Regions from separate parts of the Streptomyces sp. JLSY215 genome, predicted to be linked through region 4. Evidence: riboswitches for the same ligand, from Rfam matches in the RefSeq annotation. Region 4 holds a riboswitch; each other region holds the start of a gene.
The links. Region 4 has a riboswitch for cobalamin ahead of AC5677_RS09585 (cobalamin biosynthesis protein). Riboswitches for the same ligand answer to the same signal wherever they lie in the genome.
Positions count from the first base shown of each region.

Region 1: linked by a shared signal. The riboswitch ahead of AC5677_RS25940 (ribonucleoside-diphosphate reductase subunit alpha) and the one ahead of AC5677_RS09585 (cobalamin biosynthesis protein) in region 4 are both predicted to bind cobalamin.
Region 2: linked by a shared signal. The riboswitch ahead of AC5677_RS37500 (CoA-acylating methylmalonate-semialdehyde dehydrogenase) and the one ahead of AC5677_RS09585 (cobalamin biosynthesis protein) in region 4 are both predicted to bind cobalamin.
Region 3: linked by a shared signal. The riboswitch ahead of metE (5-methyltetrahydropteroyltriglutamate--homocysteine S-methyltransferase) and the one ahead of AC5677_RS09585 (cobalamin biosynthesis protein) in region 4 are both predicted to bind cobalamin.

Region 1 covers NZ_CM185022.1:5,769,415-5,772,977, reverse strand. The annotation lists gene AC5677_RS25945 (Uma2 family endonuclease) at 35-622, opposite strand; cobalamin riboswitch at 762-911, shown strand; gene AC5677_RS25940 (ribonucleoside-diphosphate reductase subunit alpha) at 1,073-3,490, shown strand; gene AC5677_RS25935 (ribonucleotide-diphosphate reductase subunit beta) at 3,490-3,563, shown strand, end outside.
Region 2 covers NZ_CM185022.1:8,522,896-8,526,458, reverse strand. The annotation lists gene AC5677_RS37500 (CoA-acylating methylmalonate-semialdehyde dehydrogenase) at 1-1,446, opposite strand, end outside; cobalamin riboswitch at 1,659-1,837, opposite strand; gene AC5677_RS37495 (bifunctional 2-methylcitrate synthase/citrate synthase) at 1,951-3,123, opposite strand; gene prpB (methylisocitrate lyase) at 3,185-3,563, opposite strand, start outside.
Region 3 covers NZ_CM185022.1:309,572-313,134, forward strand. The annotation lists gene AC5677_RS01560 (GNAT family N-acetyltransferase) at 1-112, shown strand, start outside; gene AC5677_RS01565 (hypothetical protein) at 152-529, shown strand; cobalamin riboswitch at 677-904, shown strand; gene metE (5-methyltetrahydropteroyltriglutamate--homocysteine S-methyltransferase) at 1,071-3,389, shown strand.
Region 4 covers NZ_CM185022.1:2,129,040-2,132,602, reverse strand. The annotation lists gene AC5677_RS09590 (cobyric acid synthase) at 1-797, opposite strand, end outside; gene AC5677_RS09585 (cobalamin biosynthesis protein) at 794-1,750, opposite strand; cobalamin riboswitch at 1,881-2,033, opposite strand; gene AC5677_RS09580 (hypothetical protein) at 2,240-2,680, shown strand; gene AC5677_RS09575 (caspase family protein) at 2,685-3,563, shown strand, end outside.

The DNA of each region.
Region 1 (3,563 bases), 3.6 Mb from region 4:
TCATGGCGGCCCTTTTGCCTGCATGAGGGAGGTTTTAGTTCACCCAGTCCTTGAGCGGCTCGGTTTCCAGGGTGATGCCGACGGGTTCTGGGAGGTGGAGCGACTTGCCGTACGGCACGGTGTGGACGTCCTCGTAGCGGGTGCCATCGGGCTCGCTGTAGAGCGACACCTGGCACTCCTGTCGGTCGATCAGCAGATAGAGCGGAATATTGGCTTCCGCGTAGGCGCGGGGCTTCTCCACCCGGTCACGCTTGTGGGTGTCGGAGTCGGAGGACGTGACCTCGACGACCATCAGCACCGGTTCAGGATCTACCCATTCACCTTGGCCGACAAAGGCGCCGCTGGCCGCGAGTGCCCCATCCGGCCGGGCTCGGCCGCTGCGATACACCTCTACCTTGACTCCCTGGTCCGGATAGAGCCACAGCTCAGGGCGCGACTGCATGCAGATGCGTGTCAGCCACTCGACGATCCGACCGTGGCCCCCGTCCGGCAAAGCCTTGCTCCAGATTTTTCCGTCGATAAGTTCCAGCCGCGCGCCTTCCTCCGACCGGTCGAGCATCCGAGCTGCCTCTTCGAAGTAGTCGGTGAACGTGCTGTGCGGCCGATCGACAAGCGCGGTCATGGAGCTCCTCCTTCTTCAACTCAGCAGGGCCGAGGACGTAAGACCGACGATAGCCCAGGCCACTGACAGGCACCGCCCGATCACTCGTTGATCACTCGCAACACACTAGATGTGGGGGTGCACACGAGGAGCCACCCCCACATGTATGCTCGTCCTCGCTGTCGCCGCAGGGGAATCCGGTGGGAATCCGGAACTGTCCCGCAACGGTATGAACGCGCACCCCAACTGCCACAGGGCCGTCCTACGGGTGCCGCGAAGTCCGAGGACCTGCCGACGGTACGCCCGCACCGCCATCGGTGCGGACGTCGATACGTCCGGGCCCCGAGGGTTGGGCCGATGGACGCCGCGCGGTGTGCCCGCGCACCCCTGAACGTCACGGGGTGCCGCATGCCCGCGAGCGCCCGTCGCACCGCGCCCTCCCGGCCCCCGCCGAGTGAGGGAGAGCATCACGTGACCATCGCGCCAACGGAGCCCGCGTCAGACGCCGAGGTCGTGCCGCCTGCGGTGGCCGCGCCGGACGCCCCTGCCGGGCAGGGCCAGGACGGACCGGGCGTCGCGCTGCTGCGCACCCTGACCGACCTGACCGCGGACCTCACCGCGACCGACCCCGGCAAGGTGGCCGCCGCCGCGCTGCGCGGTCGTCACCCGGGCTCGGACGAGGCCGAGTTGCGCGCGCTGGCCATCGACGCCGCGGCCGGTCTGATCGGCGACGAGCCGCAGTACTCCAGGCTCGCCGCCCGCCTGCTCACCCTCGCCATCGCGGAGGAGGCGGCCGGACAGGGGGCGGTCGCCTTCTCCGCCTCCGTCGAGACCGGCCACCGTGAGGGCCTGATCGCCGACGAGACGGCGGAGTTCGTCCGGGCGCATGCGCAGCAGCTGGACGGGCTGGTCGAAACCGCCCTCCGGGACGGCGCCGACGACCGCTTCGGCTACTTCGGGCTGCGTACCCTGCACTCCCGCTACCTGCTGCGGCACCCCACCACCCGGCAGGTCATCGAGACCCCCCAGCACTTCCTGCTCCGGGTGGCCTGCGGCCTCGCCGAGGACCGCTCCGAGCGGGCGCTGGCGGACGTCGCGGAGCTGTACCGCCTGACCAGCACGCTGTCCTATCTGCCCTCCTCCCCCACCCTCTTCAACTCCGGCACCCGCCACCCGCAGATGTCCTCCTGCTATCTGCTGGACTCCCCGCTGGACGAGCTGGACTCGATCTACGACCGCTACCACCAGGTGGCCCGGCTCTCCAAGCACGCCGGCGGCATCGGTCTCTCCTACTCCCGGATCCGCGCACGGGGGTCGCTGATCCGGGGCACCAACGGCCACTCCAACGGCATCGTGCCGTTCCTGCGCACGCTCGACGCCTCGGTCGCGGCCGTGAACCAGGGCGGCCGGCGCAAGGGCGCCGCCTGTGTCTACCTGGAGACCTGGCACGCCGACATCGAGGAGTTCCTGGAGCTGCGCGACAACACCGGCGAGGAGGCCCGCCGTACGCACAACCTGAACATCGCGCACTGGATCCCGGACGAGTTCATGCGCCGGGTCGAGGCCGACGCCGACTGGTCGCTGTTCTCGCCCGCCGACGTCCCGGAGCTGGTGGACCTGTGGGGCGACGAGTTCGACGCCGCCTACCGCAGGGCCGAGGCCGACGGCCGGGCGCTCAAGCAGATCCCGGCGCGGCTGCTGTACTCGCGGATGATGCGCACCCTGGCGCAGACCGGCAACGGCTGGATGACGTTCAAGGACGCCGCCAACCGCACCGCCAACCAGACCGCCGAGCCCGGCCAGGTCGTGCACTCCTCCAACCTGTGCACGGAGATCCTGGAGGTGACCAACGACGGGGAGACCGCGGTCTGCAACCTCGGATCGGTCAACCTGGCCGCCCACCTGGGCGAGGACGGCGAGATGGACTGGGAGCGGCTGGACGCCACCGTCCGCACCGCCGTGACCTTCCTCGACCGCGTCGTGGACATCAACTTCTACCCGACCGAGCAGGCCGGGACGTCCAACGCCCGCTGGCGCCCGGTCGGTCTGGGCCTGATGGGCCTGCAGGACGTCTTCTTCCGGCTGCGGCTGCCCTTCGACTCGCCCGAGGCGAAGGAGCTGTCGACCCGTATCTCCGAGCGGATCATGCTCGCCGCGTACGAGGCGTCGGCCGGCCTCGCCGAGCGGCAGGGCCCGCATCCGGCCTGGTCGGCGACGCGCACCGCCCGCGGGGTGCTGCACCCGGACCACTACCCGGACGCCGAGCCCCGCTGGGCCGACCGCTGGGCCGCGCTGCGCGCCCGGATCGCGAAGACCGGGATGCGCAACTCCCTCCTCCTGGCCATCGCCCCGACCGCCACCATCGCCTCCATCGCGGGGGTGTACGAGTGCATCGAGCCGCAGGTCTCCAACCTCTTCAAGCGCGAAACGCTGAGCGGCGAGTTCCTCCAGGTCAACGCCTATCTGATCGAGGAGCTCAAGGCGCTGGGCCTGTGGGACGCGCGGACCCGTGACGCGCTGCGCGAGGCCAATGGCTCGGTGCAGGACGTCACCTGGATCCCCGAGGAGGTCCGGTCCCGTTACCGCACCGCCTGGGAGATCCCGCAGCGCGCCCTGATCGATATGGCCGCGGCCCGTACGCCCTACCTCGACCAGAGCCAGTCGCTGAACCTCTTCATGGCGTCGCCGACCATCGGCAAGCTCAGCTCGATGTACGCCTACGCCTGGAAGCGCGGCATCAAGACGACGTACTACCTGCGGTCGCGCCCGGCGACCCGGATCGCGCAGTCCGCGCGCGCCGCGACCGTTCCCGCACAGCTGCCGGTGGCCGACCCCGAGGCGGTCGCCTGCTCCCTGGAAAACCCCGAGTCCTGCGAGGCCTGCCAGTAATGACCACCGAGACCAACGCCGCCGCCGCGCACACCGCCACCACCGGCACCAAGAACCTCCTCGACCCGGGCTT
Region 2 (3,563 bases), 6.4 Mb from region 4:
GCGCGAGGTGACGGTCTTGGTGCGGGTGTAGAAGCGGATGGCGTCGGGGCCGTGCTGGTTGAGGTCGCCGAATCCCGAACGCTTCCAGCCGCCGAAGGTGTGGTAGGCGACGGGGACCGGAATCGGTACGTTGACGCCGACCATGCCGGTGTTGACCCGGCGGGTGAAGTCGCGGGCGGTGTCGCCGTCGCGCGTGAAGATCGCCACTCCGTTGCCGTACGGGTGCTCGCTGGGCAGCCGTAGTGCCTCCTCGTAGTCGGCAGCGCGCACCACGCAGAGGACCGGGCCGAAGATCTCCTCCCGGTAGATCCGCATCGCCGGGGCGACCCGGTCGAAGAGCGAGGCACCGGCGAAGAAGCCGTTCTCATACCCGGGCAGGGTGAAGTCGCGCCCATCGACGACGAGTTCGGCGCCTTCGTTGACGCCGATGTCGACGTAGCGGCGTACGCGGTCGAGGGTGTCCCGGCTCACCAGCGGACCGAAATCGGCGTCCGGGTCGTCGGAGGCACCGATCCGTAGCGTGGCGATACGGTCCTTGAGGCGGGCGACCAACCGGTCGGCGGTGTCCTCGCCCACGGGAACGGCGACGGAGATCGCCATGCAGCGTTCGCCGGCCGATCCGTACCCGGCGCCGATCAGCGCGTCCACGGCCTGGTCGAGGTCGGCGTCCGGCATCACGATCATGTGGTTCTTGGCGCCCCCGAAGCACTGGGCGCGCTTGCCGTGCCGAGCGGCGGTGGCGTAGATGTCGGCGGCGATCGGGGTGGAGCCGACGAAACCGACCGCTTGCACACGCGGGTCCGCGAGGAGGGTGTCGACCGCCTCCTTGCCGCCGTTGACGACGTTCAGCACGCCGGGTGGCAGGCCGGCCTCAAGGAAGAGTTCCGCGAGGCGCAGCGGTACGGACGGATCGCGCTCCGACGGCTTGAGGATGAAGGCGTTCCCGCAGGCAATGGCCGGGGCCGCCTTCCACAACGGGATCATCGCGGGGAAGTTGAACGGGGTGATACCGGCGACGACACCGAGCGGACGACGCAGCGAATGGACGTCTATGCCGCTACCTGCGTTGTCGGTGAACTCCCCCTTGAGCAGATGCGGGATCCCCGCGGCGAACTCCACGACCTCCAGGCCACGCTGAAGGTCACCATGCGCGTCGGCGACGGTCTTGCCGTGTTCGGCGGAGAGCATCCGGGCCAGTGACTCCCGCTCTCCGTCGACGAGTTGGAGGAATTTCAGCAGCACCCGGGCGCGGCGCTGGGGATTCCACTCGCCCCACTCCTGCTGCGCCGACTCGGCGTCGGCGATCGCCTGCTCGGTGTCGGCCGGGCCGGCCAGCGGGACCCGGGCCTGGACCGAACCGGTGTTGGGGTCGTATACGTCGGCGAAGAGCCCCGAGGTTCCCGGGGTGTGCTTGCCGCCGATGAAATGTGTCAGTTCACGGACCATGAGAGCCTGCTCTCGTCAGGTGCGATCCGGGGATGGCACGGCGGGCCGAAGAGCGCACCCGGTGGGGTGCGTGTACGGGCAGGCCGTGGGACGCGAAGGCCGAAGAGCCGTCGCGGAGCTAGGGGTTGGCGTGGGCCACCGCTTGCTCCGCCGGATCACCTGGGTCGTGGGTACGGACCGGTGCCATGCGTGTCTGCTCCATCCTCGTGGACAACACGGAACACCCCGCGGCCGGTATCCTGACTCCCGGATCAGCGCGCACCCTCCGGCCTTCCCGACGGATTTCTCCGTCAGTGGCCTGTCCTGCTCGAAGAGCACACTTCCCGGTCACAGTGGCGGGACCGCGCCGGAATCGCACCGGCTTCCCTGCACCGCGGGCCTTGCCCACGAACATATAGTTGGACGTCCTAGTAAGTCCACCCCGCCCCGCCGCCCGACGTCAGCGGGGTCGTGCGGACCCCGCCATGGATGACCTGGCTACCTACGGGGACGCAGTGGACGAGGTCATCGGCGAGGTGGAGCTGGTGGTCGTCCGACGGCCGGCACGGTCCGCTGGTCGGGTCCGGTGTAGGCACCCAGGGGACGGATCAGAGCGTTGTGGGCGAGCTGTTCGGTGATGTGGGCGGTCCAGCCGGTGATACGGCTCATCACGAAGATCGGTGTGAAGGTGGGGATGCCGAAGCCCATGAGGTGGTACGCGAGCCCGGCCGGGTAGTCCAGGTTGGGGTGGATGCCCTTACGGGTGATCATGGCGTGTCGCAGGACGGCGTGCAGGGTGGCCAGTCGCGTGAGGTCCGGGTCGGCTGCGTGTGCGACGAGCCGCTCGGTGGCCTGCTGCATGATCGGCACGCGAGAGTCGCCGTGCTTGTAGACGCGGTGGCCGAAGCCCATGATCTTGCGCTTCGAGGCCAGAGCTTCATCGAGCCACTCCTCGGCCCGGCGCGGGTCACCGATCTCGTTGAGCATATGCATCACGGCTTCGTTGGCGCCGCCGTGCAGCGGCCCCTTGAGGGCCCCGATGGCGGCGGTGACGGCGCTGTAGAGGTCGGAGAGCGTGGAGGTGACGACGCGGGCGGTGAACGTCGAGGCGTTGAAGCTGTGTTCGGCGTACAGGATGAGCGAGATCTCGAAGCAGCGGACCACTTCGGGCTCGGGGATCCGGCCGAAGCACATGTGGAAGAAGTTCTCGGCGTAGCCGAGGGACGGGTCGGGCTGGATCGGAGCGAGGCCGCGGCGCCTGCGGTGGTCGGCGGCGACCACGGTCGGCAGCTTCGCCAGGAGGGCGAGGGACTTGGTCCGGTTCGCGGCCGGGCTGTCGTCGTCCTCGGTGGGGTCCTCGGCACCGAAGAAGCTGACGGCGGTGCGCAGGACGTCCATGGGATGGCAGCTCTCCGGCAGCCGGGCCAGAAGGTCCCCCGTGGTGCGGTCCAGGGGTCTCAACGCGCGTTCGCGGGCCCGGAATTCGCCGAGCGGTCCGGCGTCGGGGAGCTCTCCGTACCAGAGCAGGTGGGCGACTTCCTCGAAGGAGCAGCGGGCGGCGAGGTCCTGGACCGGATAGCCGCGGTAGGTCAGGGAGTTCGTCTCCTGGATGACGGTGGAGATCTCGGTGGTGTCGACGACGACACCGGCGAGGCCACGGCGGATGTCCGGTGTGGCGGGCGAGGCGGTGGTGGTCATGGGGACCTCCGGCGACGAGGGCGGGCTCCGGCTATGGGGGCGCGCCGGGTGAGTGGGCGGGTCAGGTGCCGGGCGGGAGGGTGAAGTCGAAGACGGCCGAGTCGAAGGCGGTGTAGTCCTCGTAGCCCAGGACCTCGTAGAGCCGGGAGCGGGTCTGCATGCGGGGCAGCAGGGATTCCTGGGTGCCCTCGGCGGCCAGCGTCCGCAGCCCGTCCTCGATGGCGCCGTTGGCCAGACGGAACAGGGTGACGGGATAGAGGGCGATGTTGTACCCGAGGTTCTCCAGGGCGGTGGCGGTCAGCAGCGGGCCCTTGCCGAACTCGGTCATGTTGGCGAGCAGCGGCACGTCGAGGGCCGTGCGGAACGCCTCGAACTCGGCCTCACTGGCAAGCGCTTCGGGAAATACGGCGTCCGCGCCGGCCTCGACGTACGCCTTCGCT
Region 3 (3,563 bases), 1.8 Mb from region 4:
CAACCGCCCCAGCCGGCTCCTCGCCTGGACCGCCGGCTTCCGCCTGGAGCACGAGTACGTCCACTACTTCACCGGCCGGCCGGCCCGCCCCGTTGCCGGCATCACCGCTTGACCACCGCCCGCACCGCCCGCACCGCCCGAACGAGGAACCATGAAGGCATACCGCGCCCCCGATCCCCTCGCCTCGGCGAAGATCATCAACGGCGCGCACGAGCTGTCCGTCCACCGTCTGGAACCGCGGGACGATTCCTTCACCCTCTACTACACGATCACCCCACCCCTGCCGGACGCGACAGGCGGCACTCCCGTACTGCTGGCCCTCGAGGCAACGGACGACGTCGGCAACGACTACCTGGACTGGGGTGGCGCCTACGGGGCCGACGGACGTACCCACACCCGCGGCAGCATCTCGGTCCAGCCGGCACTGGCAGCGGCGGCACGCAAGATACACATCAGGATCACCTTCTTGCACGAGGGCGAGGAGCACGCCTGCCGCCTGACCCTGCGCACCTCGGGCGGCAGGCCCTGAGCGGAACAGGTGTGGCGGGCTCTCGCCGCGAAGCGCGCCGCCCCCGTACGCCGTGCCGTTCGGTCAGGCGGGCTGGCTGGCGGGCGGGCGGGCGGCCAGGATGCGGCGGAACGGCTGACCGAGGTGTCCGCCCCTGCCGCCACCCTCTAAGCTGGCCGGGCAACAGGTTCGCCCCGTCCGCCAGACGGGCCGCGTCGTAAGAGGGAACCCGGTGAGAATCCGGGACTGCCCCGCAGCGGTGAGTGGGAACGACCGCCGTCATACGCACTGGATCCGGGCCATGGATCTGGGAAGCGACGGCCAGTAGGTGCCCGCCGGAACACTCCGGCAGGCGCGCCCGCGAGTCCGAAGACCTGCCCGTTGTCCGAGCACGCCCATGCGTGCACGGATATCCCGGTGACCTCGAGGGCGGGTCGGCGTACATACCTGGCGGACACGTGCGTCGCGAACGCACGGTGGATCCGTCCGGTTCGTCATCCCTTCGCGTGCCTCGTTCCGTCTCCGGGACTTTCAGGAAACGTATCTCGCGAAGGAGAGTTCCGTGACAGCGAAGCCCGCAGCCGCGGCAGCACGGGCCACCGTGTACGGCTACCCCCGCCAGGGACAGCATCGGGAACTGAAGAAGGCCATCGAGGGCTACTGGAAGGGCAAGGCCACCGCCGACTCCCTGAAGGAGACCGCGCAAGCCCTGCGCCGCTCCCACTGGCAGCAACTGGCCGACGCCGGCATCCACGAGGTGCCGACCGGTGACTTCTCGTTCTACGACCATGTACTGGACACCAGCGTCATGGTCGGTGCTGTCCCGGACCGCCACCGCGCCGCCGTCGCGGCCGACGCCCTCGACGGCTACTTCGCCATGGCGCGCGGTACGCAGGACGTGGCGCCGCTGGAGATGACCAAGTGGTTCGACACCAACTACCACTACCTGGTGCCCGAGCTGGGCCCGGACACCGTCTTCACCGCCGACTCCGGCAAGCAGGTCGCCGAGCTCGGGGAAGCCCTCGCGCTCGGCCTCACCGCCCGGCCGGTACTCGTCGGACCGATCACCTACCTCCTGCTGTCGAAGCCTGCCCCCGGCGTGGCCGCCGACTTCGAGCCGCTGACCCTCCTCGACCGGCTGCTGCCCGTCTACGCCGAGGTCCTCGCCGACCTGCGCGCGGCAGGCGCCGAGTGGGTGCAGCTCGACGAGCCCGCCCTCGTCCAGGACCGCACCCCGGTCGAACTGGGCGCCGCCGCCCGCGCCTACCGCGAACTGGGCACCCTCAGCGACCGCCCGAAGCTCCTGGTCGCCTCGTACTTCGACCGGCTGGGCGACGCCTTGCCCGTCCTGGCCAAGGCGCCGGTGGACGGTCTGGCGCTCGACTTCACCGACGCGGCCGCGGCCAACCTCGACGCGCTGGCGGCCGTCGGCGGACTGCCGGGCAAGCGCCTGGTGGCGGGCGTGGTCAACGGCCGGAACATCTGGATCAACGATCTGGAGAAGTCGCTGTCCACCCTCGGCACCCTGCTCGGCCTGGCCGACCGGGTCGACGTGGCCGCCTCCTGCTCGCTGCTGCACGTGCCGCTCGATGCTGCCGTCGAGCGCGATATCGACCCGCAGATCGTCCGCTGGCTGGCCTTCGCCAAGCAGAAGACCGCGGAGCTGGTGACCCTGGCACGGGGCCTGGCGCAGGGGACCGACACCATCGCCGCCGAACTCGCTGCGAACCGCGCCGACCTGGCCTCCCGGGCGAACTCCGCCATCACCCACGACCCGGCCGTGCGCGCTCGTGCCGCCGCAGTCGCCGACGCCGACGGCCGCCGCTCCGCGCCGTACGCCGAGCGCGCGACAGCCCAGCGCGCGCACCTCGGGCTCCCGCTGCTGCCGACCACCACCATCGGCTCCTTCCCGCAGACCACCGCGCTGCGGACCGCCCGCGCCGACCTGCGGACCGGACGGATCGACACCGCCGGCTACGAGGAGCGCATCAAGACCGAGATCCGCGACGTCCTCGGCTTCCAGGAGAAGGCCGGCATCGACGTCCTGGTGCACGGCGAGCCCGAACGCAACGACATGGTGCAGTACTTCGCCGAGCAGCTCACCGGCTACCTCGCCACCCAGCACGGCTGGGTGCAGTCCTACGGCACCCGCTACGTCCGCCCGCCGGTCCTGGCCGGCGACATCTCCCGGCCCGAGCCGATGACGGTGCGCTGGACCTCCTACGCCCAGTCGCTCACCGACCGCCCGGTCAAGGGCATGCTCACCGGCCCGGTCACCATGCTCGCCTGGTCCTTCGTCCGCGACGACCAGCCGCTGGGCGACACCGCCCGCCAGGTCGCCCTCGCCCTGCGCGACGAGGTGGGTGACCTGGAAGCGGCGGGCACGTCCGTCATCCAGGTCGACGAGCCCGCCCTGCGTGAGACGCTGCCGCTGCGGGCCGCGGACCACGCCGGGTACCTGGCCTGGGCCACCGAGGCGTTCCGCCTCACCACCGGCGGTGTACAGGACCGCACGCAGATCCACACCCACATGTGCTACGCCGAGTTCGGCGACATCGTCCAGGCCATCGACGATCTCGACGCGGACGTCATCAGCCTGGAGGCCGCCCGCTCCCACATGCAGGTTGCCCGGGAGCTGGCCGCACACGGCTACCCGCGCGAGGCCGGCCCCGGTGTCTACGACATCCACTCCCCTCGCATCCCGAGCGCCGACGAGGCAGCCGCCCTGCTGCGCAAGGGACTTGAGGCCATCCCGGCCGAGCGCCTCTGGGTCAACCCGGACTGCGGCCTGAAGACCCGCGGCTGGCCCGAGACCCGCGCTTCGCTGGAGAATCTGGTCGCTGCCGCCCGCACCGTCCGCACCGAGCTTCCCAGCTCCTGATGTCACCGACGGCCGGGAGGGAGCGCAGCCGCGCCCTCCCGGCCGTCTCGGCGCGGCCCGGTGAGCATCCGACGACCCTGCCCCCGTGCCCATCAGCGCGGGCCTCTAATATCATTTCGCGTTCTCCGACGGACGTCGGCCCCCGCTTGGTCGCGTCCGCCGCCCAACGCCCGA
Region 4 (3,563 bases):
GGCGGAGCGACCACCGACTCGCGGACCGCCCCGCGCAGGGACACCCGCAGCCCGTCCTCCTCGTCGATGCCGAGCCCGTGCGCGTACGGCAGCACACCCAGCGTCGGCCGCCCGCTCAGCTGCTTCATCATCTCCAACCCGGGCTCCAGCAGCGTCACATCGCCCCGGAACTTGTTGACGAGATACCCCGCCACCAGCTCCTGATCCTCCTTGGACAGCAGCGCCGTGGTCCCGAAGAAGGAGGCGAAGACGCCACCGCGGTCGATGTCGCCGACGATCACCACCGGGATCCGGGCCGCCCGCGCGATGCCCATGTTCACGATGTCGGTGCGCCGCAGATTGATCTCCGCGGGGCTGCCGGCACCCTCGCAGATCACCGCGTCATGGGTACGGCGCAGCTCGGCGAGGCAGTCGGTCACCGTGCCCAGCAACTGCTCCTGCCGGCCCGCGTGGTAGCCGCGCGCCGACAGCTCACCCACCGGCTTGCCCATCAGCACCACCTGGCTGCTGCGGTCGCCGCCCGGCTTGAGCAGTACGGGGTTCATCAGCGCGGTCGGCTCCACCCGCGCCGCGGCCGCCTGCATCGCCTGCGCCCGCCCGATCTCCGCTCCCTCGCGCGTGACGAAGGAGTTCAGGGACATGTTCTGCGCCTTGAAGGGGGCCACCTTGACGCCCTGCCGGACCAGCCAGCGGCAGATGCCCGCCGTCACCACGCTCTTGCCCGCGTCCGACGTCGTACCGGCCACCAGCAGGCCGCCGCCGACGCCCCCGCCGGACCCATGGAACCGCCCGCTCACCGGGTCCTCCTCCTGTGGTGCAGCGCCCCGGCCACCAGCCGGCCCGCCACCGTTGTCACCAGAGCCAGCACGCTCACCCGGCGCGAGAGCCGCACCGCCCGCTCGATGTCGTCCGTACCGGGCGGCGGCGCGGCGCCGTTGAGCACCGGGCGGTGCTCGACCCGTCCGCCGTACGCCAGGGTGCCCCCCAGCCGTACGCCGAGCGCGCCCGCGAACGAGGCCTCCACCGGGCCCGCGTTGGGGCTCGGATGCGCGCCGCCGTCGGCCCGCCAGGCCCGCAGCGCGCCGCGCCGGTCGGGGCCCGCGAGGACGGTCAGCGCGGCGGTCAGCCGGGAGCCCGGCCACCCCGCGACATCGTCGAGCCGGGCCGACGCCCAGCCGAACCGGCGGTAGCGGGACGACTTATGACCCACCATCGCATCCAGGGTGTTGACGGCACGGAACGCCACCAGACCGGGCACTCCGCCCAGCGCGCCCCACACCAGGGCGCCCACCACCGCGTCCGAGGTGTTCTCGGCGACCGACTCCACCACCGCGCGGGCCATCCCCGGCCCGTCCAGCGCCTGGGGGTCGCGGCCGCACAGATGCGGCAGCCGCTCGCGCGCCACGTCCAGATCGCCCGCCTCCAGCGCGCCGCCGACGGCCCGCGCCTCCCGGCCGAGCGAGGTGCCGCCCAGTACGGCCCAGACGGCGGCCGCGGTCAGGGTGACCCGGGCGGTGCGGCGGTGTGCGGCGCGCTGCGCAAGCGCGGCCGCGGCCGTCGCGCCGCCCGCGCACACCACCGCGTGCACCGCCCCGTATCCGCGATGGTCGCGCCACAGCCGGCGTTCGAGTGCGCCCGCCGCGCGGCCGAAGGCGGCCACCGGATGGCCGCGCCGGGGATCGGCCGCGATCAGGTCACCGAGAAAGCCGAGGGCCGCGCCGCACGCATATCCCGCGTGTTCGCCGCGCATCGGATCAGACCGCCGTCAGGCCTCGAAGGGACACGGCGACGGTGGGGCGCGGGCATCTCGAACGGCGGCCGGGCATGGCGATATGTCCTCACTCAGGGTCCGCGCCCTGGCTCGACGTGACGGCGACGAGAGTCTCCTGGCTCCCGGATCGGCGCTTCCCCCGGCCTTCCAGCCCGTACACGGCGGCCCCTGCGGGCATCCGTGCGGCGGACCGTGGCCGTCGCTGGAGGAGCGCTCCCCGGTGACAGTGGCGGGACCGCGCCGGATTCTCACCGGACTTCCTCATCTGTCGCCGAATGGCTCGGGCAGTCCACCACGCCCCGCGAATGCCCGTCAACTCACCCTTGACCTGCGAAGCAGCCCTGTGGCAGGGGGTGTGGTGCGGGCCACAGGGTGGCCGGTACGTCACGGACGGTTGCCCCTGGGCCCGGTCCCGCGCCACTATCTGGTGCACGGCGGGCGATGAGGCCCGCCGGAAGGGGGCGGGGGATGCCGGACAGTGCGGACCATCGGGAGAGCGGCCAGGAGATCCGTCAGGAGATCCGTCAGGAGATCCGCATCAGGATCGCGGGCACCAACGACGCGGAGCAGGACGCCGCGGACCTGCGGACATGGCTGGAACGCGAGCCGTGGCTGAGCCGCCGGCGGCACGACTGGACGCAGCGGCCGAGGCCGTCGGGCGAGAGCGGCGGCAGCGGCGATGCGGGCCCGGACGACATGGCCGTCGGCGTCGACGACCTCATCCTCGTCGTCGTCGGCGCGGTCGCCGGGGAGATCACCAAGAGCCTGACCATCGCCCTGCAGGAGTGGCTGCGCCGGCGCAGGGAGGAGCGCGCCGACGGCGAGGAGCCCTCCGTCGCGGTCGGCGACGGGGGCGGCGGACTGCGCGAACTGGGCGGCGCCGAGGGCGGCAGCACCGCCGGGGACTGAGCGGATGCCCGAATACGACGCACGGGGCAAGGTCAACCGGGCGCTGCTGATCTGTGTCAGCGACTACAAGCACCTGCGCCCGCTGCGCGCGGTGAAGGACAACGCCGAGAAGCTCAAGAGTGTCCTGACCGACGCCGGCACCGACCTGTTCACCGAGGACGAGGTCCGCATCTGCCGGGCTCAGGAGCCATGGGAGGTCCAGCAGGAGCTGGACGCCGTCACGAGCGAGGCGCGCGGACTGCTGCTGGTGTACTTCTCCGGCCACGGGCGGGTCGGCCCGGACGGCGGCGATCTGCAGCTGATGGTCGGTACGTCGCAACGGCGCCACAAGACCGTCTCCTGGAAGGACGTGGTGCTGCGCTACCTGGACAACGCGCGGGCCGACCGGATCGTGATCATCCTGGAGTGCTGCTACGCCGGGAACGCCGGCGAGGCCTTCCACCTCTGCCGCAAGCCCATGTCGCTGCTGATGGCCGCGCAGCCCAACCGCCGTATCTTCAGCGGCGACGAACCGGTCGGCGGCAGCCTCTTCACCCGCGCCGTGGTGCGGGTCCTGGAACGCGGCATACCGGGCAAACGCTTCGTCACCTTCGACGATCTCGTCCTGGCGCTGCGCAGCGAGGTGGTGGGCGAGCGCACCCCGATGGGCGACGTCTGGAAGCCCCGCTCGGCCAAGCAGAACACCACCGACGACGTCATCCTCTCCTTCGCCACCTCCGAGGTCCGGCCCCCCACCCCGCTGCGCATCCGATTACGCCGCTGGCTCCACACCTACATCCGGCACTGGGCCCGGCTCCTCCTCGTCCTCGCGATCATCTTCGTACCGGCCACCGCGGGCGTCGTCCTGCTGAACGTCCCCGGCGATCCCCCGCCCTGCCCGCCC